DNA from 3 places in the Pseudomonas maumuensis genome. Region 2 is predicted to be linked to each of the others. Evidence: riboswitches for the same ligand, from Rfam matches in the RefSeq annotation. Region 2 holds a riboswitch; each other region holds the start of a gene.
What was found. A riboswitch is a leader RNA that binds a small molecule or an ion and turns the genes downstream of it on or off. The one in region 2 is predicted to bind cobalamin.

Region 1: linked by a shared signal. The riboswitch ahead of KSS90_RS11245 (TonB-dependent receptor plug domain-containing protein) and the one ahead of KSS90_RS10585 (ABC transporter substrate-binding protein) in region 2 are both predicted to bind cobalamin.
Region 3: linked by a shared signal. The riboswitch ahead of KSS90_RS14705 (CbtB domain-containing protein) and the one ahead of KSS90_RS10585 (ABC transporter substrate-binding protein) in region 2 are both predicted to bind cobalamin.

What each region holds. Positions count from the first base shown of each region.
Region 1 covers NZ_CP077077.1:2,461,622-2,471,298, reverse strand. Annotated here, with positions in the region: gene KSS90_RS11260 (8-oxoguanine deaminase) at 400-1,758, shown strand; gene KSS90_RS11255 (ABC transporter substrate-binding protein) at 1,764-2,687, opposite strand; gene KSS90_RS11250 ((2Fe-2S) ferredoxin domain-containing protein) at 2,680-3,408, opposite strand; gene KSS90_RS11245 (TonB-dependent receptor plug domain-containing protein) at 3,420-5,375, opposite strand; cobalamin riboswitch at 5,466-5,669, opposite strand; gene KSS90_RS11240 (DUF2946 family protein) at 5,813-6,202, shown strand; gene KSS90_RS11235 (TonB-dependent receptor) at 6,274-8,427, shown strand; gene KSS90_RS11230 (PepSY domain-containing protein) at 8,433-9,677, shown strand, end outside.
Region 2 covers NZ_CP077077.1:2,295,030-2,304,706, reverse strand. Annotated here, with positions in the region: gene KSS90_RS10610 (tartrate dehydrogenase) at 1-258, shown strand, start outside; gene KSS90_RS10605 (BCCT family transporter) at 493-2,091, shown strand; gene KSS90_RS10600 (aromatic ring-hydroxylating oxygenase subunit alpha) at 2,197-3,318, shown strand; gene KSS90_RS10595 (PDR/VanB family oxidoreductase) at 3,382-4,356, shown strand; gene KSS90_RS10590 (acetyltransferase domain-containing protein) at 4,555-5,715, shown strand; cobalamin riboswitch at 5,743-5,940, shown strand; gene KSS90_RS10585 (ABC transporter substrate-binding protein) at 6,051-7,064, shown strand; gene KSS90_RS10580 (FecCD family ABC transporter permease) at 7,061-8,077, shown strand; gene KSS90_RS10575 (ABC transporter ATP-binding protein) at 8,074-8,859, shown strand; gene KSS90_RS10570 (hypothetical protein) at 8,912-9,232, opposite strand; gene KSS90_RS10565 (hypothetical protein) at 9,516-9,671, shown strand.
Region 3 covers NZ_CP077077.1:3,303,298-3,312,974, forward strand. Annotated here, with positions in the region: gene KSS90_RS14690 (magnesium chelatase ATPase subunit I) at 34-1,029, opposite strand; gene cobN (cobaltochelatase subunit CobN) at 1,032-4,793, opposite strand; gene cobW (cobalamin biosynthesis protein CobW) at 4,797-5,864, opposite strand; cobalamin riboswitch at 5,966-6,162, opposite strand; cobalamin riboswitch at 6,224-6,446, shown strand; gene KSS90_RS14705 (CbtB domain-containing protein) at 6,546-6,731, shown strand; gene KSS90_RS14710 (CbtA family protein) at 6,742-7,431, shown strand; gene KSS90_RS14715 (cobalamin biosynthesis protein) at 7,431-7,841, shown strand; gene cobM (precorrin-4 C(11)-methyltransferase) at 7,870-8,622, shown strand; gene KSS90_RS14725 (DUF1272 domain-containing protein) at 8,687-8,929, shown strand; gene KSS90_RS14730 (response regulator transcription factor) at 9,103-9,677, shown strand, end outside.

The DNA of each region.
Region 1 (9,677 bases), 170 kb from region 2:
AGACTGCATGCACTTTTTCGAAGCGATTGCAGGCCGCGGTATGTCGAAACAATCCATCGTATACAAAACAAGCAAATTCTGTTTACACTGCCTCGCGCCTACGACAACGGTCATCGCCGTTGCGTATTGCGACAGGCTCAAGCCATGCGACATCCACTGCCGCCCGCCTTCACCGGGCATCCTTCCCGAATGCCGCTTGCCGCATTCGCTCTGTCACCGTCTGCCCACCTGCCCGATGCGCCCGCCATGGCGCAGCCTGCGCATGTGCGCGGTGAACCGTTCGCCCCTGTCATCGACGCCCGGCCACGCCGCGGCGCCTGACGGCCCTGGTGCGCCCGGCCCATGCACCAGGCGCCTCTCTACAATCAGAAAACACATCCCAAACGGGAGGGGACACACATGCCCAAGACCCTACTGGTCAAGAACGCCGAACTGCTGGTGACCATGGACGGCGAACGCCGTGAAATCAAACGCGGCGGCCTGTACATCGAAGACAACGTGATCCGCCAGGTCGGCCCCAGCGAAACGCTGCCGCAAAACGCCGACGTGATCCTCGACATGACCGGCAAGGTGGTCATCCCCGGCCTGGTCAACACCCACCACCACATGTACCAGAGCCTTACCCGCGTGGTGCCGGCGGCCCAGGACGGCGAGCTGTTCAACTGGCTGACCAACCTCTATCCGATCTGGGCGCGGCTGACCCCGGAGATGATCGCGGTCTCGACCCAGACGGCCATGGCCGAGCTGATCCTCTCGGGCTGCACCACCTCCAGCGACCACCTGTACATCTACCCCAACGGCTGCAAGCTCGACGACAGCATCCACGCCGCCGAGGAAATCGGTATGCGCTTCCACGCCGCCCGCGGCAGCATGAGCGTCGGCCGCAGCCAGGGCGGCCTGCCGCCGGACTCGGTGGTGGAAAAGGAAAGCGACATCCTCAAGGAATCCCAGCGCCTGATCGAGGACTACCACGACGCCAGCCATGGCTCGATGCGGCGCGTGGTGGTGGCGCCCTGCTCGCCGTTCTCGGTCAGCCGCGACCTGATGCGCGAAGCGGCGGTCCTGGCCCGCGAGTACGGCGTGTCGCTGCACACCCACCTGGCCGAGAACGTCAACGACATCGCCTACAGCCGCGAGAAGTTCGGCATGACCCCGGCCGAATACGCCGAGGACCTGGGCTGGGTCGGCCACGATGTGTGGCATGCCCACTGCGTGCAGCTCGACCAGCACGGCATCGAGCTGTTCGCCCGCACCGGCACCGGGGTCGCCCACTGCCCGTGCTCGAACATGCGCCTGGCCTCAGGCATCGCGCCGATCCGCAAGATGCGCGACCACGGCGTGCCGGTGGGGCTGGGGGTCGATGGTTCGGCATCCAACGACGGCGCCAGCATGATCGGCGAGGTACGCCAGGCCTTGCTGCTGCAACGGGTCGGCTTCGGCCCGGATGCGATGACCGCCCGCGAAGCACTGGAAATCGCCACCCTGGGTGGTGCCAAGGTGCTCAACCGTGACGATATCGGTGCCCTGGCACCGGGCATGGTCGCCGACTTCGTCGCCTTCGACCTCGGCCATGTGGCCTATGCCGGCGCCCTGCACGACCCACTGGCGGCGCTGGTGTTCTGCACCCCGACCCACGTCGACACCAGTGTGATCAACGGGCGTGTGGTGGTTCAGGACGGGCGCATCACCACCGTCGACCTGCCGCGGGTGCTGGAGCGTCATAACCAGTTGGCGCGTCAGTTGGTCATCGGCGAGTAGGCCGGCTATGGAACAGCCATCCCCCTGAGCCGCTGCGCCAGTTCCAGGGCCACCCGCCCGCTGGCCGGCGTGGGCATCAGCTGGGTGAACGGGATATCGATCATGCGATTCTCGCGCACCGCCCGCAGGCTCGAGAGCACCGGGTCGCGGGTCAGCAGCTGACGCTTGCGGCTGGCCGGCGACCACAGGGCGTCGGCCAGCAGGATCACGTCGGGGTCGCTGCTCAGCAATGCCTCGCGGTTGATCGTCACGCGGTACTGGTCGATCCCGGCAAGCACATTGCGCGCCCCGGCGGCGGCCAGCAACGGCGTGACGAACCCACGTCCGCCCTCGCTGTCCAGCCCCCGCACCTCGCTGTCGAGGTAGAACACCGACAGCGGCTTGCCGCTGGGCGCGATCGCCCTGGCCTGCGCCAGGTCGGTTTCCATCGCCCCGATCAATGCCTGCGCCCTCACCTGTCTGCCCAGCAGCTCGCCAAGCACAGTCAGGTCACGCCGGACATGGCCGTAGTAGTCCAGCGAGTGGCCGTTACAGGCCGACTCGAGCAGGTAGGTGGCAATCCCGTTGCCGGCCAATCTGCTGCGCGAGGTGATCCCATCGCCAAAGGCCGTGGCGAATCCGCCGACCACCAGGTCCGGCCTTTGCGCGTACAACACTTCGCTGGCCGGATACTCCCGGGCGATCACCGGCACACCCTGGTAGCGGCCCTGCTTGTAGGCGGCGCCGTTGTCGTCCAGGTAGGCCACCCCGACCATCGACGGCCCCACGCCGAGGGCGAGCAGCAGGTCGGCCGCGTGCTGGTTGAGGGCGACGATACGCGCAGGTGCCGCAGCGGGCCGTTGCCAGTCCTGCCCACAGTTGCGATAGCTGTCGGCCAGGGCCGGTGCGCCACAGCACAAGGCCAGCGACAGCAGCCAGGCTTTACGCATCGCACGTCCCTCCCTTGATCAACAGTCCTTCGGCGATCCTTCCGCCCTCTAGATGCGTTTCCACCAATTCCTCCACCTCCCGATCATCACGGACCCGATACCAGTAGCCGTCCGGGTACACCGTCAACACTGGCCCCAGATTGCAGGGAAACTGGCAACCGGTGCGGGTCAGCAGCACGCCGCCGGGGGTCTCGATCAGGTCACGCTCCAGCAACCGCCGGCGCAGGCGTTTCCACAGCGGCAAGGCGCCGCGCCGCACACAGCGAGGGCCGGTGCAGAGGAACACCTGGCGGGCATGCTCGGGCACCCGCGACCAGTCCGGGTCGCTGGCCACCGCGTTGACCTGGTCGCACGCCAGATGGCGGGTAGGCTCGCCGATGCTGGCACAGGCCACCCGCGCATCCAGGCCGCGCCGCCCCATGGCCTGGGCCGTGACCCAGACGCCGGCCCGACCTTGCGCCAAGCGCCCCAGCTCATCGCGCAGCCAGTCAAGGTAGGCGCTGTCCGAGGTGGGTTCCAGGTCCACCACCAGCAGGCGTTCCACGCCCTGGTCGAGGGCCTCGCGGATCACCGCCCAGAGCCCGTCGAAACCCTCCAGGGTGTCGACGATATCCCGGCCCGCCTCGCGGCCACGCAGGTCACGAATCTCGGCGCCGAAAGCTTCCGCCGCCGAGCCGCCACCCAGGCCGGGGCCGACGAACAACACGCGCTGGTAGTCCATGCTCACGCCCCTCAGAAGCTGTAGGTGTAGCGCAGTTCGCTGGTGAACGGCCGCCCGAGGTTGTCGACATTGCTCGCCCGACTGGTGACATAGTCGCGGTCGAACAGGTTCTCCACCAGCAGGCTCAGCCGGTGCTGGCGGGCGCCGTCCAGGTAGCGGTAGGCATCGGCGTCGACCACCGAGTAATGGCCGTAGTCGACACCTTTGGAGCTGACCACGTCGCGGATATAGCGAATGGCGCCCCCGGCCCCCCACATGCGGTCCGCCGATTCGTAACCGAGCCGCGAACGGGCGAAGAAACTCGGCACGTCGTTGATCGTTGCCCCGGTGCGCGACTCGGTGAGGTTGCGGGTCATGTCGGCCTGCAGGCTCCATTGATCGTCAAGCTGGATACGCGCATCGGCCTCGAAGCCACGCATCTGTACCTGCCCCTGGCCGTTGACCCACTGGCTGCCGTCCAGGGTGATCAAGTCGGTGATCTTGCGGCGGAACACGCTGACGCTGGCGCTGAACTCACGCTCCAGCAGCAGGCCGTGGTAGTCCAGGCCAAGCTCGGCATTGCGGCTCTTCTCGGGCTTGAGGTCGCGGTTGCCGATCTCGTCGCCAGGCTCGTTGACGAACAACTGCTCGGCATTGGGCAGTTTGTAGGCGCTGCCATACTGGCCGCGCAGTTGCCAGTTGTCGTTCAGGTCGTACAGCGAGGTGAGCATGCCGACGGTGGCGCTGTCGCCGCCGCTCATGGCCTCGTGGCGCAGGCCGAGGCTAGGGTGCCAGTTGGGCAAGGCCTCGATCCTGGGACGCAGTTGGGCATACAACGCATTGGCCTGGGCCTTGTTGTCGTCGATCACCAGCACGTCGTCCTGGCCCTTGAACCACTGGTTGTCGGAACCGAACACCAGCACGTGGCCGCCGTCGAGTTCGGCCTTGCCCTCGGCCTGCACGCCCCAATCGGTGAAGCCCCAGTAGTCGTTGTGGTTGACCACGTCGCGGGAGCCGTCGGCGCGGTTGTTGATGCGCGTGTAGCGGGTGTCCCAGTCGTTGACGTGGCCCTTGACGAAGTAGCTCAGGCGCTCGCTGATGCGCTGTTCGAAGGTAGCCGTGGCGATCTGCTGCACGCGGTCGTTGGTGGTCTTGTAATTGTTCACCGGTCGGGCGAAATCGAGGTTGGCGTCGGTGTACTGGTAGAACAGCTCCAGCCGCGCATCGTCGCCGAAGGCCTGGATCGCCTTGCCACCGAAGGTGGTCACCTCGTAGCCGCGCTTCTTGTCGCTGACGTTGCCGCTGTAGTCGCGGTTGCGAAACGGCTGGTAGCCGTCGGAGACGTTGTGGCTGACATAGGCCAGCAGGCCCAGGTCGCCGAAGCCGTTGCTGAAGACCCGCTCGACGCGGGCGTCCTTGCTGTTGCCGGCGAAGCTGTCCAGGCCCAGGTTGACCCCACCCGAAGTCTGGCGGCGTTGCGGGCTGCGTGTGACGATGTTGATCACCCCCGCCACGGCCTGGGTGCCGAACAACAGGCTCTGGCCGCCCTTGAGCACCTCGATGCGCTCCACCGCGTTGGCCGGCAAGGTGTCCAGGTACAGGCCGCCGTATAGGCGGTTGTTCAGGCGTACACCGTCGAGCAGGATCAGGGTGTCGTCGTTGCGCCCGCCGAGCAGCGAATAGGTGCCGTAGTCGAACGGGCCGTTCTTCGGCGCGACGTAGAAGCCGGGGATGAACATCTGCATCACCCGGGTGATGTCGGCGCCGGGGCCGGCGCGCTCGATCTGCTCGCGGCTGACGATCTCGACCTTGCTGCCGTACTGGGCCATGGCGGCGACCGTGGTCGACTCCACCGACGGCGCGGCGACGATCTGCTGGTCGAGGATCAGGGGGGTGTTTGCGGCCAGTGCCAGGGGGCTCGCCAGGCAGCCCAGGAACAAGGTCCGGGCCTTGGGGAAACGACGTCGGGAGTGAATCACAGCAATCATGCTCTTCTCGAAAGTGACTTTCGCAGAAGCACGCAGGAGCACGGATCGCGCACACGCCAATACCGGCCCATGCCCGCCCACCGCAGGAGTTTGCCTACTACATTCCAGGCCGGTCTCCGGGCTCGCAAGACAAGATGTCTTCACCTTCCCATGACGCGCGGGCCACAGTGGTCTGTCGAAGGCATCACTTGCATACCGTTGCGGGGGCAGCACCGGACTGGCGCGAAGCGCGTACCGGTTTCCCGTTTCACCCCATGCGCGGCGGCATGGGACACCTGAAATCGGTCGGCATCTGAACACCTTGGGGCAAGGTGCGTCAAGCAAAGGCCGGTGAATCGTTTCGCGTGTTTTTTATCGGCCGATCACTCTAGGCAGATGTGTCAAAAGTTGTAGAATCCGCACGCCGAACCTATTCCCATTCCCTTCGAGCTTTGCCGATGAAGCTGGCCCGCCACACACGATCGCAAGTCGCCTGGGTGCTGTATTTCAGCATCCTGTTCGGCTCGTTGCTGTGCGCCATGGGCCATGGGCAGATGGCCGGGCTGCGCCTGGCCGGCCTCGATGACGCCGCCTGGTGCGCAGCCGACAGCAGCGGCGTGTTCAAGGGCGAGCAGGACATCACCGACCCGGTGCTGCCCGCTGGCGGCGACTGCGTGATCGCCAGCCTGTTCAGCGCCACCCTGCTGGCGGTGTTCTTCGGCTTGCTGGCCCTGCTCGCCGGGGAGTCGAGCAAACCCTTACCCAGACAACCCGCGCCGCGCCTGCCCAAGCAGCGCTGGCCACTGGTCAATCCCCGCGCCTCCCCCGCTTCGCTTCTCGCGTTCTGACATCGCCACGCCCACGTACTGCCTGATCGGCAGCGGGCGTGCGCTCACCGATTTCAGCCAGGAAGCCTTGCATGTTCCGTATGACCACTTTGGCGCTGCTCGTTGGCAGCGCAACCTGCGCCTGGGCGCAGGACGACACCCTCACCCTGCCCGCCAGCAATGTCACGGCCACCGCCGACCAACCCGAGGAAGCGACCCGCCTTGACCTCGACCGGCCCATCGAAAGCGGCTCACGCCTGAACCTCAGCGCCCGCGAAAACCCCGCCTCGGTCAGCGTTGCCGACCGCAAGACCATGCAGCGCATCGGCGCGCGCAACTTCCAGGACGCCGCCAACGCGCTACCCGGGGTCAATGCCTCGGCACCGCCCGGCTGGGGCGGCTACGTGACGTATCGCGGCTTCAACGGCGCCCAGGTCAGCCAGCTGTTCAACGGCATCAACCTGCAGTACGGCGCCGCCGGGCGCCCGGTCGGGGCATGGATCTACGACCGTGTCGAACTGCTCGGCGGGCCGTCGTCGTTCCTCAACGGCAGCGGCGCCGTCGGCGGCAGCCTGAACATGATCACCAAACTGGCCAACCGCGACGAGGACACCTTCGAGGGCCGCATCAGCTATGGGCGCTACGACACGATGGAAACCTCGGTCGGCTTCAACCAGGCGCTCAACAGCGGCGACGGGCCGCGCCACTACGCGCGGCTCGACTACAGCCGCACCAGCACCAATGGCTACATCGACCGCCAGGAGAACGGGGCCGGCAACCTGGCCTTCTCGCTGCTCAGCGACATCAACGACCAGCTGTCGCACACCCTGGCCATCGAGTACCTGGAAGAAAAGGAAGACAGTCCGTATTGGGGTGCGCCGGTGCTGCAGCCGGCGGCCGGCACCCTGCACATCGACAAGCACAATCGCTTCAATAACTACAACGTCGAGGACGGCCGCTACGAGCAGCGCACCCGCTGGCTGCGCTCGATCACCGAGTACCGCATCGACGACAGCAACCAGTTGCGCAACACCTTCTACCACTACAACGGCCAGCGCGATTACCGCAACCTCGAGGTGTACCGCTACAACCCCGGCAACACCGCCATCGCCCGCGCCGGCGGCTACCGCCAGCGCCACGACCAGGAGGTCAACGGCAACCGCGTCGAGCTGACCCACCAGGGCCAGCTGTTCGGCCTGGCCAGCGACTGGGCGTTCGGCATGGACTACAACCGCAACCAGCAGACCGCCTACCCGTTGTCCAAGGGCGCGTTCGACAGCATCGATCCCAACGGTTTCCAGCCCGGCCACTTCCTCGACATTCCTGGCATGGACGCGCCACGCGCCAAGGGGCGCAGCACCACCACCGACACCACTGCGGGCTTCGTCGAAAACCGTACCCACCTGACAGACCAGCTGTCGCTGGTCACCGCGCTGCGCTACGACCATATCGACTTCGACGTGGTCGACCACGTGACCCGGGCCAAGCTGAATCGGCGCTGGGATGCCTTCACCGGGCGCCTGGGGTTGGTCTACGACCTGACCTCAAATATCAGCCTGTACACCCAGTACAGCACCTCGGCCGAACCGCCAGGGGGCTCGCTCACCGGCGCGTCGATCGGCCAGGTCGGCGACTTCGACCTGAGCACCGGCAGGCAGGTGGAAGTGGGCAGCAAGTTCGACTTCCTCGACGGGCGTGGCTCGGCCACCGCGGCGGCCTACCGCATCGTGCGCAAGAACATCTCGGTGCCCTCCTCGACCGTGCCCAACACCACCGAGCAGGCCGGCCAGCAGACCTCCACCGGCATCGAGCTGGCGGCGTCGTTCAAGGTCACGCCCAAACTGCTGGCGGCGGGCAACTTCAGCTGGGTCGACGCCGAGTACGACGAATTCAACGAGACCATCGGCGGTAAGGTGTACTCGCGCAAGGGCAAGACCCCGGTGAACATCCCGGACCGGGTGGCCAACCTCTGGCTGACCTACGACCTGGCGCCGGGCTGGCAGGTTGGCGCCGACGCCCGCTACGTCTCGGCGGTCTACGCCAACACCGCCAACACCCAGTGGGTGCCGTCGTACACCGTCTACGGGCTGTCGATGACCCACGACCTGGACCAGCACGTGCAACTCAGCGCCCGCCTGCGCAACCTCACCGACGAGGTCTACGCCCGCTTCATCCACCAAACCAACACCCAGTACTACCTGGGTGAGCCGCGCAGCCTGGAAGTCGCTGTGCAGTGGCGCTACTGATGGGCCTGAAACGCCAGCTGTACCTGTGGCATCGCTGGCTGGGCATCGTCGCCTGCCTGTTCATGGCGCTGTGGTTCGTCTCCGGGGTGGTCATGCTGTATGTCGGCTACCCCAAGCTGACCACGGCCGAGCGCCTGGCCCACCTGCCGGCCTTGCCGGCGGGATGCTGCGCCGAGTTGCCGGCGCAATGGGCTGAGCAGCCGTTGAAGGCGCTGCGCCTGACCAGCCTGGGCGGGCAACCGTACTATTTGCTGGAGCTGGCGGACGGTCGCCGCGTCACCCTCGATGCCGCCAGCGGCAAGCCCCTGGCCCATGCCGACGCCACCTGGGCCCTGGCCAACGCCCGGCAGTTTGCGGGGCAAGCGCCATTGGCTTACCAGGGTACTCTGGACGAGGACATGTGGACCCACTCTAGGGCCCTGGACAGCGATCGCCCCTTGCACCGGGTGCAGGTGGACGATGCGGCCGGCACCTGGCTGTACCTGTCCGGACGCACCGGCGAGGTGGTACGCGATGCGAGCGCCCGCGAGCGTGCCTGGAATTGGATCGGCGCCTGGCTGCACTGGCTCTATCCGTTGCGCGGCGGCCTGGGATTCGACAATGGCTGGCGCACCCTGGTGATCGGCCTGTCACTGCTCGGCACGCTGATGGCGCTCATGGGCATTGCGGTAGGCATCCTGCGCCTGCGCTTGCGCAAGCGCTATCGCAGCGGATCGTGCAGCCCCTACCCCGGCGGCTGGCTGCGCTGGCACCACATCGGCGGGTTGCTGTTCGGCACGGTGCTGGTGCTGTGGGTGTTCAGCGGGTTGATGTCGATGCGCCCCTGGGGCGTTACCGACAGTCGCTCGCAGATCGCCTTGCAACAAACCCCGCTGCGCGCCGCCGACCTGCAACTGCCGATTGCCACGGCCCTGGCCCGCTTGCACGACGAAACAAGGTTCGATGCAGTGGAGCTGCAGTGGCAACGCCTGGCCGGCGTCACCTATGCCGTGGCCCGCAGCGCCGACGGCGACAGCCGCATCCTTGAAGCACACGCCCCGCCGGCGCGTACCTTCAGCCGGGAAAGGCTGCTGGCGGCCGCGCAAGCGATGGCTCCCGGGGTGACGGTGGAAGATGACTGGCAGAGCGCCTACGACTTCCACTACTTCGCCCGCGAGCCACAGAGCATGTACGGTTCCCAAGCGCGCCCACTGCCCGTGCTGCGCCTGCGCTTTGCCGACGCGGCGGGCACCTGGGCCTACCTGGACCCT
Region 2 (9,677 bases):
TTCGAGCCGGTGCATGGCTCGGCACCGGACATCTACGGCAAGAACATCGCCAACCCCATCGCAATGATCTGGTCCGGTGCGTTGATGCTCGAGTTCCTCGGCCAGGAAAACAACGATGCCCGCTACCAGGCGGCCCACGACGACATCCTCAAGGCCATCGAGACGGTGATCGCCAACGGCGACACCACCCGTGACATGGGCGGCAGCCGCTCGACCCAGGAAGTGGGCAAGGCCATTGCCGAGCTGCTCGGCGCCTGATTCGGCATCAGGTCATCGCGGGGCCGATGCGACTTGCCCCGCGATAGCGACAGCGCAGCCCAATCATCCGGATTGTCCGACGATCCTATTGCCACCCACTTCGATTCAATGCAGAATCTGTCAACCAAAAGATACTTGTTATCTACTAGTTAACAGAAAGGAAACACAGAACCTCGATACGGACTTCCCAACGCCTGACGCCTACTACAAAAAAAATGCTCCAGGAGACAATTGATGTCCCCCAATAACAAAAAGATCGACGTGTTCCTGATCGCCGTGAGCCTGTTGGCCGTGCTGCTCACCGTGATCGGCCTTGCCGCCTTCCCTGCCCAGGCCGAAAACCTGGCCAACCAGCTGTTCGAAGTGGCCACCCGCACCTTCGGCACCAGCGTCCAGGTACTGGTGTTCGGCAGTTCCCTGGCCGTGCTGTACCTGGCCTTCAGCAAATACGGCAACATCCGCCTGGGTGCCGGCAAGCCCGAATACTCCACTACTACCTGGGTATTCATGTTCATCTGCGCCGGCATGGGTTCCTCGACCCTGTACTGGGGCGTGATGGAATGGGCCTACTACTACCAGACCCCAGGCCTGAACATCGCGCCGATGTCGGCCAAGGCCCTGGAATACAGCGTCAGCTACTCGTTCTTCCACTGGGGCATCAGCGCCTGGTCGATCTACGCCCTGGCCTCGCTGGCCATGGCCTATCACTTCCATGTGCGCAAGAAGAGCGGCCTCAACCTGGCCTCGATCATCGAGGCGGTCACCGGCTTCAAGGCCACCGGCCCGGTCGGCCGCGCCGTCGACCTGATCTTCCTGCTGACCATGATGGGCGCGCTGACCGTGTCGCTGGCGCTCACCGCCTCGACCCTGACCCGCGGCCTTGCCGACCTGGCCGGCACCCCCAACACCTTCACCGTGCAGTTGCTGGTGATCGGCGCTGTAGCGCTGCTGTTCTCGCTGAGCTCGTACATCGGCATCGACGGCGGCTTGCAGCGCTTGTCGAAGATGGTCTGCATCGGCGCCCTGGTGTTCGCCGCCATCGTCCTGCTGGTTGGCCCGACCCAGTTCACCCTGAACAACACCGCCAATTCCATCGGCCTGATGCTGCAGCACTACGTGCAGATGAGCCTGTTCACCGACCCCGCCGGCGACGGCGCCTTTACCCGCAACTGGACGGTGTTCTACTGGCTGTGGTGGGTGTCCTACGCCCCCGGCGTGGCGATGTTCGTCGCCCGCGTATCCCGTGGCCGGCTGATCAAGGAAGTGGTGTTCGCCCTGCTGCTGGGCGGCAGCTTCGGTTGCTGGTTCTTCTTCGGCGCGCTGGAAAGCTACAGCATGCACCAGTTCATCAACGGCCAGATCGACGTCCCCAAGCTGCTTGGCACGCTCGGTGGCGAAGCGGCGGTGACCGACCTGTTGCTGGCCCTGCCATGGGGCACGCTGTTCCTCGCCGCGTACCTGTTCATCATGGCGGTGTTCTGCGCCTCGCACATGGACGCCGCCGCCTACGCCGTGGCCGCCACCAGCACCCGCAACCTGCGCGAAGGTGAAGACCCAAGCCCCACCCTGCGCCTGTTCTGGTGCGTGGTGCTGACCCTGGTGCCACTGGCCATGTTGTTCGCCAAGGCCTCGCTGTCGACCATGAAGACCGCCGTGGTGCTCACCGCGATCCCGTTCATGGTGATCCTGCTGGTGAAGATCTACGGGTTCTTCAAGTGGCTGGCGGCCGACTACGGCCAGGTGCCGGCGTACCGCATCGAGGAAGAGGCCACCCGCCTGGCGGGTGAGGAACCGCAGCCGCAGGCGCCGCGTAGCGCTGCCGTGCTGCACTGAAATACAACCTGGGAGCGGGCTTGCCCGCCCCCGTTCAGGCAAATTTTTTTGCCCAGCTTGTTAACCAACAGATACGCGTTAACCAATAAGAACCGAGATAAAGCCATGAACGATTTCAAACGCCTGCCCGCCGACTTCTGCGCCAACCCCGAGGAAGCCTTCACCCTCCCGGCCAAGTTCTACACCCAGGCCGCCGTTTTCGAACACGAGAAGGAAGCGATCTTCGCCCGCAGTTGGATCTGCGTCGGCCACCGCAGCGAAGTCGCCGAGAAGAACGCCTACATCACCCGCCAGGTGATCGGCGAGAGCATCATCGTCGTGCGTGGCCGCGACGATGTGCTGCGGGCCTTCTACAACGTCTGCCCGCATCGCGGCCACCAACTGCTCGAGGGCAGCGGCAAGGCCAAGAACGTGATCACCTGCCCGTACCACGCCTGGACCTTCAAGCTCGACGGCGAGCTGGCCCATGCGCGCAACTGCGAGAACGTGGCCAACTTCGACAAGGACAATTCCACCCTGGTGCAGCTGCGCGTGGAGGAATACGCCGGCTTCATCTTCATCAACATGGACAACGACGCAGGCTCTGTCGAAGACCAGCTGCCGGGCCTGCAGAAGCGCATGCGCGAAGCCTGCGCGATGATCGACGACCTGCACCTGGCCGCGCGCTTCGTCAGCGACACTCCGGCCAACTGGAAATCCATCGTCGACAACTACCTGGAGTGCTACCACTGCGCCCCGGCCCACCCCGGCTTCTCCGATTCGGTGGATGTCGGCCAGTACAGCCACAGCCTGCACGGCAACTGGACCCTGCAATACGGCCTGGCCAAGCCTTCGGAGCAGTCGTTCAAGTTCGATGAGTCGGTGAAAGACCCGTCCTTCGCCGGCTTCTGGGCCTGGCCATGCACCATGTTCAACGTACCGCCAGGGGCCAACTTCATGACCGTGATCTACGAGTTCCCGGTCGATGCCGAAACCACCCTGCAGCACTACGACGTCTACTTCCTCAACAAGGACATCACCGAAGAGCAGCAGAAGCTGATCGACTGGTACCGCGAAGTGTTCCGCCCGGAAGACCTGCGCCTGGTCGAGAGCGTGCAGAAAGGCCTGAAGTCCCGCGGCTACCGTGGCCAGGGCCGGATCATGGTCGACGCCCAGCGCAGCGGCGTCAGCGAGCACGGCATCGCCCACTTCCACAACCTGATCGCGGTCGCCCACCTGGACGACTGAACACACGCCAGCTCCCCGCCCCGCGCCAGGGCCTGGCGCGGGGCTTCGTTGTCGAGGTACGCCATGGCCAAGCAATACGAGATGTTCAAGGTGCGCGTGACCGGTGTGGAACAGGCCACGCCACAGATCAAGCGCTTCACCCTGGCCCGCGCCGACGGCGGCGCCCTGCCCGCCTTCAGCGGCGGCAGCCACGTGATCGTGCAGATGCAGTCGCCCTGCGGCAGCCAGTTCAGCAATGCCTACTCGCTGATGAGCGATCCGCGCCAGTTGCACAGCTACCAGATCGGCGTGCGGCTCGAGGAGCAGTCCAAGGGCGGTTCGGCGTTCATGCACAACCAGGTCGCGGTGGGCAGCGAGCTGACCATCTCCACACCCAACAACCTGTTCGCCCTGAACGCCGATGCCGGGCGCCACGTGCTGATCGCCGGCGGCATCGGCATCACCCCGTTCCTGGCGCAGTTGCACGAGCTGGAAGGTGGCGCCACTCCCTACGAGCTGCACTACGCCTTCCGCGCCCCGGAACACGGCGCCTTCCAGGGCGACCTGGAACAAGGCCCGCATGCCGGCAACACGCGGTTCTACATCGACAGCCTGGACCGCAAGCTCGACCTCGCCGCGCTGTGCGCGGGCCTGGCCGATGACGCCCACCTCTATGTGTGCGGGCCCAAGCCGCTGATCGACGCGGTGATCGCCACCGCCGCCGCCGCTGGCATCGCCGAGTCCCGTGTGCATTGGGAACAGTTCGCCGCTGCCGCGCCGGCCACAGGTTCGGCCTTCACCGTGGTGCTGGCCCGCTCGGGCACCGAGCTGCAAGTCGAGGAAGGCATGACCATCCTCCAGGCCATCGAGAAGTCCAAGGCCGCGAAGGTCGAGTGCCTGTGCCGTGAAGGGGTGTGCGGCACCTGCGAGACAGCGATCCTCGAAGGCGAGGCCGAGCATTTCGATCAGTACTTGAGCGACGAGGAAAAAGCCGCGCAGCAGAGCATGATGCTGTGCGTGTCGCGGGCGCGCTCGGCGCGGTTGGTGCTGGATCTCTAAGGGCCAGAGCCAGATCGCGCTCCAGTGGAGCGCACGATGCCATCGCGGGCAAGCCTGCTCCTACAGGTCATGCGCTCCCCCTACTAGGAGCGGGCTTACCCCGCGATGGCGCCGGTCGAGTCGACACCAATGCGTCCCTGTGGATTCAGTAATTGTTATGAGATAACATTTTACTTTCTCTGTTTGCGACTTTCCTCGATGGCCAGCCCCCAACTCCCCCAACGCCTGCAAAGCATCGACGCCCTGCGCGGTCTGGTGATCCTGTTCATGCTGCTGGACCACGTGCGCGAAACCTTCTTCCTGCATCGCCAGGTCAGCGACCCGATGACCATCGACGCGATCGACGCCACCGAACCCAGCCTGTTCGCCAGCCGCACCCTGGCGCATCTGTGCGCACCGGTGTTCGTGCTGCTCACCGGGCTGGCTGCCTGGCTCTACGGCGAAAAACACCACGGCCGGGGCGATGTCTCGGTGTTCCTGTTCAAGCGCGGTCTGTTCCTGGTTGTGCTGGAATTCACCCTGGTCAACTTCGCCTGGACCTTCCAGTTGCCACCGAGCGTGATCTACCTGCAGGTGATCTGGGCCATCGGCCTGAGCATGCTCGCCCTGTCGCTGCTGGTGTGGCTGCCGCGCCCGGCGCTGCTCGCCCTTGGCGCGCTGATCGTCGCCGGTCACAACCTGCTCGATGGCCTGCACTTCGGGCCGGAATCGGCGCTGCATGTGCCATGGGCGATCCTGCATGAGCGCAGTTGGCTGGAAGTGGGCGAACATCTGCGCCTACGCACGTCCTACCCGCTGTTGCCATGGATCGGCGTGATCGCCCTGGGTTATGGGCTCGGCCCGTGGTTCGCGCGGAGCAGCGACGCCGGCAAGCGCCAGCAGCGCCTGCTATGGTCCGGCGCCACCTTGCTGCTGGGGTTCAGCGCGTTGCGCCTGCTCAATGGCTATGGCGAAGCCCCCTGGAGCCTCTACGCCAGCGTCGGGCAGACGCTGATGAGCTTCTTCAATATCACCAAGTACCCACCGTCGCTGCTGTTCCTGGCCCTGACCCTCGGCGTCGGCCTGCTCCTGCTGCGCGGCTTCGAGCGTGCCGGCGACGCCCGCTGGATCGGCCCGCTTGCGGTGTTCGGCGCCGCGCCGATGTTCTTCTACCTGCTGCACCTGTATGCGCTCAAGCTGCTTTACGTGGCCTGCGTGGCGCTGTTCGGCCTGAACCAGGGCCGCTTTTTCGGTTTCGATGGTATCGGCGCGGTGTGGCTGACCGCCGTGCTGCTGCCACTTACCCTGTACCTGCCGGTGCGCTGGTTTGCCCGGCTGAAAGCGCGCCGGCGCGATATCGCCTGGCTCAAGTACCTGTAAAAGCGTTTTCACCCGACAGTCCGATGGTCTACCATGCCGCCCGCCGGTTTCCACACGGAATCAAAAGGGAATCCCGGGCTCGCCGCTGGCGATCCAAAGGGAACTGCCCCCGCAACTGTAGGTGCCGAGCCTGCGCCATCGATGCCACTGGGTCTGCCGACCCGGGAAGGCTGGCGCCGGCCTGGACGCACCAGTCAGGAGACCTGCCGGCACGCATTCACCAACCGGCGGGGTGTCCGGGATGGTCATCCGCCCCTGGCCGCGTGCTTTCGCAGGCTGCCTGGCGATGCCTGTCCGTGGGCCATTCCGTGTACCACTCAGGAGATCGCCCCACCATGCCGCACCGCCTCGCCGTCCTCCTCGCCGGCCTGTCCCTGTCGAGCCTGGCCCACGCCAGCGCGACCCAGTACCCGCTGACCGTCGACAACTGCGGCATGCCGCAGACCTTCACCCAGGCCCCGCAACGGGCGGTGACCGTCGGCCAGGCCGGCACCGAGCTGCTCTATGCCCTGGGCCTGGGTGAGCGGCTGGCCGGCACCTCGCTGTGGTTCAACAACGTGCTGCCGGAATTCAAGGCACAGAACGACAAGATCCCACGCCTGGCCGACAACGAACCGAGCTTCGAAGCGGTGGTCGGCAAACGTCCGCAACTGGTGACGGCGCAGTTCGAATGGATGATCGGCGCCCAGGGCGCGGTCGGCACCCGCGAGCAGTTCCAGGAGCTGGGCATCCCCACCTACCTGCTGCCCTCGGACTGCGAGGGCAAGGACAATCTGGTGGGTGCCGACGGCACCCGCCTGCAGCCGTTCAAGGTGCAGAGCATCTACAAGAGCGTCAGCCAGCTGGCCGAGATCTTCGACGTGCAGGAGCGTGGCGCACGCCTGAATGCCGAGCTCCAGGGCCAGCTGGAACGGGCCAGGCAGCGCCTGGCCGGCCAGGACCTGGCGCACACCAGCGCGCTGTTCTGGTTCTCCAGCGCCGACCTCAAGACCGACCCCTATGTCGCCGGGCGCCAGGGCGTGGCCGACTACATGCTGCAGACCCTCGGCGTGCGCAACGTGGTCGAGTCCAGCGAAGAATGGCCTACCGTGGGCTGGGAAACCCTGGCCAGGGCCAACCCCACCTGGCTGATCGTTGCGCGCATGGACCGCCGCCGCTACCCGGCCGACGATTACCAGCTGAAACTCGATTTCCTGCGCAACGACCCGGTCACGCGCAACATGGACGCCGTCAAGCACGGCCGCATCATCGTCCTCGACGCCGACGCCATGCAGGCCGGCATTCGTCTGTTCCGCGGCCTGGATGTGCTGTCCAGCGCCTTCGCCAGCGGTAAAGCACCGCAGCCATGAGCCGCCTGCTGCCCATCAGCCTCTTTGCTTTGCTCGCCCTGTGCGTGGCCATGCTGGCTGGGATCGCCATCGGCGAGACCCGGGTAAGTACCGAGGCGATCTGGCAGGTGCTGGCCAACCAGCTGTGGCAGGCCGGCCATGCCGTCGACCCGATCGACGCCGGCATCGTCTGGAACTACCGCCTGCCGCGCACCCTGGTCGCCGCCGCTTGCGGTGCGGGGCTGGCGACCTGCGGGGTGATCCTCCAGGCGCTGCTGCGCAACCCGTTGGCCGAGCCGTACCTGCTGGGCCTATCGGCCGGCGCCTCGACCGGTGCCGTGGCGGTGGGGCTGTTCGGCCTGGGCGGCGCGGTGCTGTCGCTGTCGGCCGGCGCCTTCATCGGCGCGCTGGCGGCGTTCGCCCTGGTGTTGCTGCTGTCGCGCGCCAGTGGCAGCCGCCAGGACAACGCCCAGGTGATCCTCGCCGGCATCGCCGGCTCGCAACTGTTCAACGCCCTCACCGCCTTCCTCATCACCAAGTCGGCCACCGCCGAGCAGGCCCGCGGCATCCTGTTCTGGCTGCTGGGCAACCTCAGCGGCGTGCGCTGGCCGTCGGTGTGGCTGGCGGTGCCAGTCGCCCTGTTCGGCCTCGCGATATGCCTGTGGCAGCGCCGGGCACTGGACGCCTTCACCTTCGGCGCCGACTCGGCGGCCTCGCTGGGCGTACCGGTGCGCCGCACACAGCTGCTGCTGATCAGCTGCGCGGCGCTGGTCACCGCGGTGATGGTGTCCATCGTCGGTGCCATCGGCTTCGTCGGCCTGGTCATTCCCCATGCCCTGCGCCTGTTGCTCGGCCCCGGGCATAGCCGTCTGCTGCCGGCCAGCGCCCTGGGCGGTGCGCTGTTCCTGATCGTCGCCGACATCCTCTCGCGTACCCTGATCGCCGGCCAGGTGATCCCGGTGGGCGTGGTCACGGCCTTGATCGGCGCGCCGCTGTTCGCGCTGATCCTGGTCAGCCGCCGGGGGCGCCCATGAGCGTGATGACCGCCATCGTCGAGGCGCCGCTCAGCTGCCAAGGGCTTGGTCTGCGCCTGGGTGGGCGCGATGTGCTGCAGGCTGTCGACCTGAGCGTGCTGCCCGGCGAAACCTTGGGCGTGGTCGGCCCCAACGGCTCGGGCAAGTCCACCCTGCTCAAGCTGCTCGCCGGCCTGCGCACCCCAAGCAGTGGCAGCGTGCGCCTGCTCGGCGACGCGCTGGAACGCATGCCACGGCGGCATATCGCTCAACGCCTGGCCCTGGTCGAGCAACAGGCCGACACCCTGGACGCCATCAGCGTGTATGACGCCGTCGCCCTGGGCCGTACACCCTGGCTCTCGGCCCTGGCACCGTTCGGCAACGATGACCGCGCCATCGTCGAACAGGCGCTGGCCGACGCCGACGCTAGCCACCTGCGCCGACGGCTATGGGGCGAACTGTCCGGTGGCGAACGCCAGCGCGTGCATATCGCCCGGGCCCTGGCGCAACGGCCGCAGGTGTTGTTGCTCGACGAGCCGACCAACCATCTCGACATCCAGCACCAGCTCGGTTTGCTGCGCCAGGTGCAGGCGCTGGCGGTGACGACGCTGGTGGCCTTGCATGATCTCAACCAGGCATTGACCTGCGACCGGCTGGCCGTGCTCGATCAGGGGCGGTTGGTTGCGCTAGGCAAGCCGGAGGCGGTGCTGACGCCGGAGCGGTTGTTGGGGACGTTCGGGGTGCATGGGCACTACCTGGTCGATCCATATGATGGGGCGCGGGTGCTGCGGTTTCGTGCCTGAGCAATGTGACGCAAAGCGCCGCTGACGCGGCGCATTGCCGGCTTGTCGGTGATCAGGCCGGTTGGTTTACCTGCGGTAGCTTCCAGTCCTTCATCTCCTGCGGCGTCAGGCTGGCCAGCACTTGCATGAAGGTTTCGGTCAGCTCGCTGCTGACATTGCCGTGTACCTGGTAGTTGCTCAGCAGGTAGCGCTTTACCGTGTTCGGCCAGTTGTTCGCCAGGTGCGCGGCCTTGATGATGCCCTTGGCATCCTGATAGTTGGCGGCGGGCTTGACTTGGGTCAGCCGGCGCTCGAAGTGGCCGAAACTCCAGTCATCTTCGCGGGCCTCGAATTCGTCCAGCAGTTTCACCTTGTACAACGCAAGCTCGGGCATGCGTGATCTCCTTGTGATGGGATGGAAGGAGACGGTAGGCGAATGCGGCGGGAATGGAAATGAACACGGTGTTGAGCAGTGCCGGTGTCGGTTGGGATGGCCTATCAGACACCGGATGTGATAACGCCTTGGACGCCAGGATTGCCGCACGATAAGCAAGCTGGCAGCCACATGCCGCCGTGAAAGTGTTACGCCGTATGGCATACCACCCTCGGTCCCCCGCACCACCTGCTAAAGTGCGCGCCGCGGCCCTTTTGGCCCCAGCAATGATGGAACTCTACCGATGGAAAGAATGATCCAGTTCGTGGCGGTGGTGGTGGTCTGCACGGCCATCGGTATCGCCTGCGAGCACTACGAAGTGAACCGCTACCTGAAATGGCTGCTGATGGCCCTGCCGGCGATTGTCTGGGTACGCCTGCGCAATCCGTTGCAACGCTGAATTTCC
Region 3 (9,677 bases), 1.0 Mb from region 2:
CATCCGCCGCCTGGGCATGGCGCGAGCGGATGCTCAGGGCTTTTTTGCCCAGTTCGGTACCTCGCGGCGTACGCCCGTCGCCACTGGCTGAGGCGGCAACGCGCCCCAGTCGCCCTGCCCACCTTGCGCTTGCGGCAGTTGAGGTGGCTCACCCGCCGCCGCCTGCGGTTGCGGCGCCTGGGTGCGACGGCGATGGCGCAAGGCGAACTCGGCGACCGCCTCCACATCCGCCTCTTCGATCACCGCGTTACCGCGCCAAGCGGCGTGGGCCCGCGCCGCACGCAGCCAGACCAGGTCGGCACGCATACCGTCCACCCCGGCGGCAAAGCAACGCTCGGTGATCCAGGCCAGAGCCTGGTCGTCCAGGGCGATCGACGCCAACTGCTCACGCGCGGCCTGGCAACGCTGGCGCAGCGCGGCCTGCTGAGGCGCCCACTGGGTACAGAACGTCTGCGGGTCACTGTCGAACGCCAGCCGGCGGCGGATGATCTGCTGGCGCGCTTCAGGCGCGGGCAGGCCCTCGAGGGCCACGTTCAGGCCAAAGCGATCGAGCAGTTGCGGACGCAGTTCACCCTCTTCCGGATTCATGGTGCCGATCAGTACGAAACGGGCGGCATGGCGATGGGAAATGCCATCGCGCTCGATACGGTTGGTGCCGCTGGCAGCCACGTCCAGCAGCAGGTCCACCAAGGGGTCAGGCAGCAGGTTGACTTCGTCCACGTACAGTACGCCGCCATCGGCATGGGCCAGCACACCCGGCGAGAACCGCGCCTGGCCCTGGCCCAGAGCGGCATCCAGGTCGAGGGTGCCGACCAGGCGCTCTTCGGTCGCCCCAAGGGGCAGGGTCACGAATGGACCGCCGCCCAGCAGGTCGGCCAGCCCCCGCGCCAGGGTGCTCTTGGCCATGCCCCGCGGGCCCTCGATCAGCACGCCGCCGATCTTCGGATCGATTGCCGTCAGGCACAGGGCCAGCTTGAGGTCGTCGGCGCCGACCACGGCAGCCAGGGGGAATTGTACGGGTTCGCTCATGTTCAGCTGTCTTCCTCGCCGGCGAGCAACTGCTGCTCGAGGCTCTCGCGATAGTCGCCCGGCTCCTGCCACAACCCGCGCTGCTGGGCTTCCAGCAAACGCTCGGTAAGGTCGCGCAGGGCTTCGGGGTTGTGCTCGCGCATGAAATCACGGGTGGCCGGGTCGAGCACATAGGCGTCGGCCAGGCCCTGGTAATGATGGTCGTCGATCAGGTGGGTGGTGGCGTCGAAGGCGAACAGATTGTCGACCGTCGCCGCCAGCTCGAATGCACCTTTATAGCCATGGCGCTTGGCGCCGTCGATCCATTTCGGATTGAGCGCGCGGGCACGAATCACTCGGTTGAGCTCTTCCTTCAGGGTCCGCACCCGCGGCCGGTCGGCCTGGCTGTGATCGCCGTGGTAGCTGGCCCGCGCGGTGCCGGCCAGGGTTTCGGCTGCCGCCAGCATGCCGCCCTGGAACTGGTAGTAGTCGTTGGAGTCGAGCAGGTCGTGCTCGTGGTTGTCCTGGTTCTGCAGCACGGCCTGCACCTGCGCCAGGCGCTGGGCGAACGCGGCGCGGGCCGGCGTGCCTTCGTCGCTGGCGCCGTAGGCGTAGCCACCGTGGTTGAGGTAGACCTCGGCCAGGTCGTCACGGCTGTGCCACAGGCGCCCGTCGATGGCGTTCTGCACGCCGGCGCCATACGCCCCCGGCTTGGCCCCGAACACCCGCCAGCCGGCCTGCCGCGCCGCCTGCTCCAGCTCCATGCCGGCGCCGAGCAACGCTTCACGGTCGGCGCGCACCCGAGCGGCCAGGGGGTTCAGGTCGTCCGGCTCGTCCAGCGCGGCCACCGCCTGCACGGCGGCGTCGAACAGGCGGATCAGGTTGCCGAAGGCGTCGCGGAAGAAACCCGACACGCGCAGCGTCACATCCACTCGCGGCCGGTCGAGCAGGCTCAATGGCAGGATCTCGAAGTCGTCGACCCGCTGGCTGCCGGTGGCCCACACCGGGCGCACACCCATCAGCGCCAGGGCCTGGGCGATGTCGTCGCCGCCGGTGCGCATGGTCGCCGTGCCCCACACCGACAGGCCCAGCTGACGCAAGTGGTCGCCGTGGTCCTGCAGGTGGCGCTCGAGGATCAGGTTGGCCGAGGCAAACCCCAGGCGCCACGCCGTGGTGGTCGGCAGGTTGCGCACATCGACGGTGTAGAAGTTGCGCCCGGTGGGCAGTACGTCCAGGCGGCCACGGCTGGGGGCGCCACTGGGCCCGGCCGGGACGAAATGCCCGGCCAGTGCGGCCAGCAGGCCGTCGATCTCGGCGGCGCCACAGGCGTCCAGGTCCGGTGCGATCCGTTCGACCAGCGCCTGCAAGACCTCGCGCACCGGTGCCCAGCCGTCTTCATCCGGCAACGCCGCAGCCCCTTGCAATACCTGCTCGATCAATGTCAGCGCGAGGCACTCCAGACGCTCACGGGTATCACCACAGGTACGCCATGCGCTGTTGTCGAGCTGCAGCAGCAGGTCCGGTCGCGGCCCGTCCCAGGCCTGCCCCAGGTCGCAGTCCAACGGATCGAAGCCCAACGCCAAGGCCTTGGCCAGCACGCGAATCAGGCTGGCGTTACCGCCCTTGCCATCTCCCCGCGCCACCCGCACCAGGGCCAGCAGCGTGTCGCTGCGCAGACGCCCCTGGGGCGACTGGCCGAATACGTGCAAGCCATCACGGATCTGCGACTCCTTGAGGTCGCACAGATAGGTGTCCAGGCGCGGCAACCACACTGCGGCGTCCTCCAACTGCCCCTCAAGCTGCAGTTCACGGTCGATGTGGTTGGCCTTGACCAGTGCGAGGATGTCGCGCTGCAACTCGTTGGCGCGACGTGGATCGAGCAGCTGCGCTTCGTAGTACTCGTCGGCCAGCTGTTCCAGGTGGCGCAGCGGGCCGTAGGTCTCGGCGCGGGTCAAGGGCGGCATCAGGTGGTCGATGATCACCGCCTGGGTGCGGCGCTTGGCCTGGGCGCCCTCGCCCGGATCGTTGACGATGAACGGATAGATGTTGGGCAACGGCCCGAGCAACGCGTCCGGCCAGCATTCGGCGGACAACCCCACGCCCTTGCCCGGCAGCCATTCCAGGTTGCCGTGCTTGCCGACATGGATCAACGCATCGGCGGCGTAGCCGTTGCGCAACCAGAAGTGAAACGCCAGGTAGCCGTGCGGCGGCACCAGGTCCGGGTCGTGATACACGGCGCTGTGGTCCACCTGGTAGCCCCGCGCCGGCTGGATGCCGACGAAGGTCAGGCCGTAGCGCAGGCCAGCGACCATCATGCGCCCACTGCGAAACATCGGATCCTGCTCGGGCGGCCCCCAACGCTCCAGCACGGCGCGCTGGTTGGCCTCGGGCAACGCGGCGAAGGCGCTGTGGTAGTCGGCCAGAGCCAGGCTCTGGGCGCAAGGGCGCTGGTCAAGGTGATCGAGGTCGTTGGTAACACCGCCGAGCAACTGGTGGATCAACTCGGTGCCGCTGTCGGGCAGGCCGGCTACCGGGTAACCCTGCGCCTGCAGGGCCTTGAGGATGTTCAACGCCGCGCCTGGGGTGTCGAGGCCGACACCATTGCCGATGCGCCCGTCACGGGTCGGGTAGTTGGCCAGCACCAGGGCCACGCGCTTCTCCTGGTTGTCCAGGCGCGCCAGTGTCACCCAGCGCCGCGCCAGTTCAGCGACGAAATCCATGCGTTCGGGGTGAGCGCGGTAGCAGACCACGTCGGACTGGCTGCGCTCGCTGCGCCAGGCCAGGTCCTTGAAGCTCACCGGTCGGGTGATGATGCGCCCGTCCAGCTCGGGCAAGGCGATGTGCATCGCCAGGTCGCGGGCGCCGAGGCCCTGCTCGCTCTGCTCCCAGCCGGGCTGGTTGTCCTGGGCGCAGATCGCCTGCAACACCGGCACGTCGCGACGCAGCGGACGCAGATTGGGCTGTTCGGGGCTGGACAGGGCGAAGCCGGTGGTGTTGATCACCACCTCCGCCTGCACTTCGTCGAGCCAAGCCTCGACCTGGTCCAGGCAGGCGCGCTCCTTGAGGCTGGCCACGGCGATCGGTAACGGATTCAAGCCGCAAGCCTGCAGGCGCTGGCAGAACACATCGATGAACGCGGTGTTGGCTGCCTGCAGGTGGGAGCGGTAGAACAACAGCGGCGCCACCGGATACTCCGGATGCCACTCGGCGTACCAGTCCTCGAGCCGTGCGCTGGCCTTGGCCGGGTGATAGACCACCGTGCGCGGCAATGGCTGCGGCTCGTCCCAGGGGTAGGCGCGCCCCAGCCACTGGCTGGCCAGGCAGTTGAACAGGTTCAGTGCATTGGCCTTGCCGCCCTGGCGCAGGTAATGCCAGAGGCGCTCGGCCTGTTCGCCGCGTACCGTGCCCAGCCCGGTCAGCTCCGGGTCGGGGCGGTCGTCGCCGGGCACCAGGATCAGTTGCACGCCCCGTGCCGCCAGCTCGACCAGTTGTTCGACACCGTAGCGCCAATAACCGACGCCGCCATGCAGCGACACCAGGATCACCTTGGCATGGCGCAGCACCTGGTCGACATACAGGTCGACCGAGGCGTGGTTCTGCACCTGCATCGGGTTGGCCAGGCGTACGCTGGGAAAATCCGCCGGCAACTGCTCGGCGGTTTCGGCGAGCAGCGCCAGGTGTGAATCACCGCTGCAGAGGATCACCAGCTCGGCAGGAGTCTGGCCGAGGTCGGCGATGCTGTCGTCCGGCACGAAGCCGCCGGGCTGGGTCCGCAGCAGGTGCATGGGTCAGGCGCCCAGGGCCTGGCGCAGGCGCGCCTCCAGCTGGGTCGCGTCCAGGTCCTGGCCGATCAGCACCAGGCGGGTGATCCGTGGCTCCTCGCTGCGCCATGCACGGTCGAAATGCTTGTCGAAGCGGGTGCCCACACCCTGGATCAGCAGGCGCATCGGCTTGCCGGGAATAGCGGCGAAGCCCTTGGCGCGCAGGATGCCGAACTCGGTGACCAGTTGCGTCAAGGCATCGAGCAGCAGGCTCTCGTCAGCCTCGGGCAGGTCGATGGAGATCGAGTCGAAGGCGTCGTGGTCATGGTCGTCATGATCGTCGCCGTCGTGATGGCTGTCGTGGTGGGTGCGGCGACCATCGATATGCGCCTCGGACTCGGCGCCCACGCCCAGCAGCACCTCCAGCGGCAGGCGACCACTGCTGGCCTCGATCACCTTGACCGCCGGCGGCAGTTCCTCGGCCACTTCGGCACGGACCTTGGCCAGGCCCTCGGCATCGATCAGGTCAGCTTTGTTCAGTACCACCAGGTCGGCGCTGGCCAACTGGTCGGCGAACAGTTCGTGCAGCGGCGACTCGTGATCGAGGTTGGGATCGAGCTTGCGCTGGGCATCGACCTGGTCTGGGTAGGCGGCAAAGGTGCCAGTGGCCACGGCCGGGCTGTCGACCACGGTAATCACCGCGTCGACGGTGCAGGCGTTGCGGATCTCCGGCCACTGGAAAGCCTGCACCAAGGGTTTGGGCAGTGCCAGGCCGCTGGTTTCGATAAGGATATGGTCGAGGTCGCCACGGCGGGCCACCAGTTCGCGCATCACCGGGAAAAACTCTTCCTGCACGGTGCAGCACAGGCAGCCATTGGCCAGCTCGTAGACGCGACCGTTGGCCTCCTCCTCGGTGCAGCCGATGCTGCACTGCTTGAGGATTTCGCCATCGATGCCCAGCTCGCCGAATTCGTTGACGATCACCGCGATGCGGCGGCCCTGGGCATTGTCGAGCATATGGCGCAGCAAGGTGGTCTTGCCCGAGCCGAGGAAGCCGGTAACGATGGTGACGGGAAGCTTGGCCAGTGTTTTCATGTCGCGATGCCCTTGGCAGCAATGGCGCGGGCATGCAGGACGACAGCCACGGCCCGTGTCGGCCTGGCTGTTTCGCCACCGGATCACCCCGCCCGGTTGAAAGTCGAAAACGTTGCGAGGCAGGTCTCCTGGCTTGCACCGCCGGCCATCAAAGCCAGTGGGATGGCGCCTTCCCGCGCGTGCGCAGTGGCTGTGCCGAACCCTTCAGTGCCTACAGTTGCGGGGGCAGCCGCGGCTTGTACCGCGTTCCCGTCTTAGCCCGGGACAACGCCCGGGAACCTCGAACCGGCAAGGCTACGCAGTGCCTGCCTGGCGGTCAACCGCCGCGGCGATTGACGCAGCACCGGCCCCGTGATTTGCTAGCGCATTGCATTCAGGTGCCCCCAATGGGGGTGAAACGGGAAACCGGTGCGTCGCGCCTCCTTCACAGGGCCGACAAGGCCGGTGCTGCCCCCGCAACGGTAAGCGAGAGAAGCGTCCAGACCACTGTGCCCGTCGTGCGGCATGGGAAGGTGACGTTTGATCGATGGAGCCCCACTCCACCTCGCCAGCCCGGAGACCGGCCTGACATGCTTGCAGAACACCCCGCGGTGGGCGGGCGCTGTCGTATCACCTGGGTCAGTCGTGCCCGGGACGTCGCGCCTGCCCGTTGCCACAACAAAAGCAGCAGAGGAACGCGTCATGCCCATCACCCATGCCAAACCCAGTATCGCCACTCCCGTAAGCCTCAGCCAGCGACTGATCGTCGCGGTCGGCGCCAGCCTGCTGGGCCTGTGCCTGGTGTACTTCGCCGGTTTCTCGCACATCGAGGCGGTACACAACGCCGCCCACGACACCCGCCACAGCGCCGCCTTCCCTTGCCACTGAGTACCCCCGCATGATCACGCGCATCGCTCGCACCGCTGGCTTCAGCGGCCTGCTCGCCGCTCTGCTGCTGACCCTGCTGCAAAGCTTCTGGGTCGCACCGCTGATTCTCCAGGCGGAAACCTATGAAACCGCCGCCCCCGCCGCCGAACACCACGAACATGGCGAGGCCGCCGCGCCTCATGAACACAGCGCCGAAGCCTGGGCGCCCGAAGATGGCTGGCAACGCATCCTGTCGACCACGGGCGGCAACCTGGTGGTCGCCGTCGGTTTCGCCTTGATCCTCGCCGCCTTGTACAGCCTGCGCGAACCTGGTCGCGTTAGCACCGGCGCACTGTGGGGCCTGGCGGGCTTCGCCGTGTTCTGCCTGGCGCCGACCCTGGGCCTGCCCCCGGAACTGCCTGGCACCGCCGCCGCCGACCTCGGCCAGCGCCAGACCTGGTGGATCGGCACCGCCGCCGCCACCGCCACCGGCCTGGCGCTGCTGGTATTCGCCCAGCACTGGCTGTTCAAGGTGCTGGGTGTCGCCCTGCTGGTGATCCCGCATCTGATCGGCGCACCACAGCCAGCGGTTCATGAAAGCCTGGCCCCCGAAGCGCTGGAGACCCAGTTCAAGATCGCTTCGTGGCTGACCAACGCCGCGTTCTGGCTGGCCTTGGGCCTGCTCAGCGCCTGGTTGTTCCGCCGCTCCAGCCAGCACTGATGCGCGACCTCGCTCCCCAGCCGGCGTTGTATGCCGGCTTTGGTTGCCGCCGTGGCTGCCCGGTCGAAACGCTCGCGGTGCTGCTGCGCCAGACCCTGACCCACCACGCCCTGCCTCTGTCGGCACTGAAGGCCATCGCCAGCATCGAACCCAAGGCGCGCGAACCGGGCCTGCTAGCGCTGGCCGAGCGGCTCGGGCTGCCATTCATCTGCTTCGACAGCAGCCACTTGTCGAGCTTCGAGGCCCTGCTCAGCCAGCGCTCGGCGACCGTATACGCGCAGACGGGCTGCTGGGGCGTCGCCGAAAGCGCGGCCCTGGCCCTGGCCGGGCGCACAGGCGCCACGCCGCGCCTGCATGTACCAAGGCAAGGGCTCGGCGGCGCTACCCTGGCCCTGGCCATGGGTGGATAATCCGCCCCTTTACCTGCAAGGAACCCCCATGACGGTCTATTTCATCGGTGCCGGCCCCGGCGATCCGGAGCTGATCACGGTCAAAGGCCAGCGCCTGATCCACCAATGCCCGGTGATCATCTACGCAGGCTCGCTGGTACCGGCTGCGGTGCTCGAGGGTCATCAGGCGCATACCGTGATCAACAGCGCTGAGCTGCACCTGGAGCAGATCATCGAGGCCATGCGCCAGGCCCATGCCAACGGCCAGAACGTCGCCCGTGTACACAGCGGCGACCCCAGTCTGTATGGCGCCATCGGCGAACAGATCCGCCATCTGCGTGAGCTGGCCATCGATTACCAGATCATCCCCGGCGTGACCGCCACCGCCGCCAGCGCCGCGCTGCTGGGTTGCGAGCTGACACTGCCCGACGTGGCGCAGACAGTGATTCTCACCCGCTACGGTGACAGCTCGCCGATGCCAGCCGGTGAGCAACTGGCCGACCTGGCCCGCCATGGCAGCACCCTGGCTATCCACCTGGGCGTGCGTCATCTGCCGCGGATTGTCGAGCAGCTGTTGCCGCATTATGGCGCCGACTGCCCGGTCGCCGTGGTCCATCGCGCCACCTGGCCAGACCAGGACTGGGTCAAGGGCACCCTGGCGGACATCGCCGAGCGCGCAGCTGCCAAGGGCTTCCGGCGTACCGCGCTGATCCTCGTCGGCCATGTCCTGGGCGATGCCCCCTTCGCCGATTCGGCCCTGTACCGCGCCGGCCACGCCCACCTCTATCGCCCCGGCCCATGAAGCGATTGCCGAGCGGGTGACGGCGGAGCACACTGGGCCTTCCAACTGGATGGAAACCCCGACCATGCTCGACCTGCGCCCCAACTGCGAATGCTGCGACACCGACCTGCCTCCCGAAAGCACGGACGCGCTGATCTGCTCGTTCGAATGCACCTTCTGCCGTGCCTGCAACGTGCGCCACTTTCATGACCGCTGCCCGAACTGCGGCGGTCAACTGGTGACGCGCCCCACTCGCGTCGGCAAGGTGCTGGCGAACAACCCGGCCTCCACGCAGCGGGTAATCAAACCCCACGCTCCCTGCGCCTGAATCCGACTTGTAGGAATTTTCTACATATTGGTACTGGATTTTCAACACACCTATACTCGCCTATTACCAAGGATCCTGAATGTCCGTAAGGTGCGCGCTGCCCAGCAAGTCCGCAGCCCAGTACCTTGAATGCAAGGCTGAAAACGGGCTGCACTTTGACAGGAGTTACCTGAATGACATCCGTGCTGTTGGTCGATGACCACCACATTGTGCGACTCGCCGTACGCATGCTGCTCGAACGCGAACGCTTCACCGTCGTAGGGGAAACCGGTAAAGGCAAAGAGGCCGCCCGCCTGGCCGAGCAGACCAAGGCAGACGTAGTCATCCTCGACATCGGCCTGCCTGACCTCGACGGCATGGAGGTGATCAAGCGCCTCAAACTGATCGAGCCTCCTCCGCGGATCATGGCCCTCACCGGGCAGCCCGCCGACCTTTACGTGCGCCGCTGCATGGACGCCGGCATCTCGGCGTTCGTCAACAAGGACGAAGACCTCGATGCCCTGCTCTTCGCCCTCAAGGCACTGGTCAAAGGCTACTCGACGTTTCCGCAGATGGCAGTCAACAGCAACACCCTGGAAAGCGAGACCGAACGCCTGGCACTGCTGTCCAACCGCGAAATGGAAGTGCTGCGCCGGCTCAGTGCCGGCCAGAGCAACAAGCTGATCGGTGAGCAGATGAACCTCAGTGCCAAGACCATCAGCACCTATCGCGGCCGGATCATGGAAAAGCTCAAGGTCGAGTCGTTGGT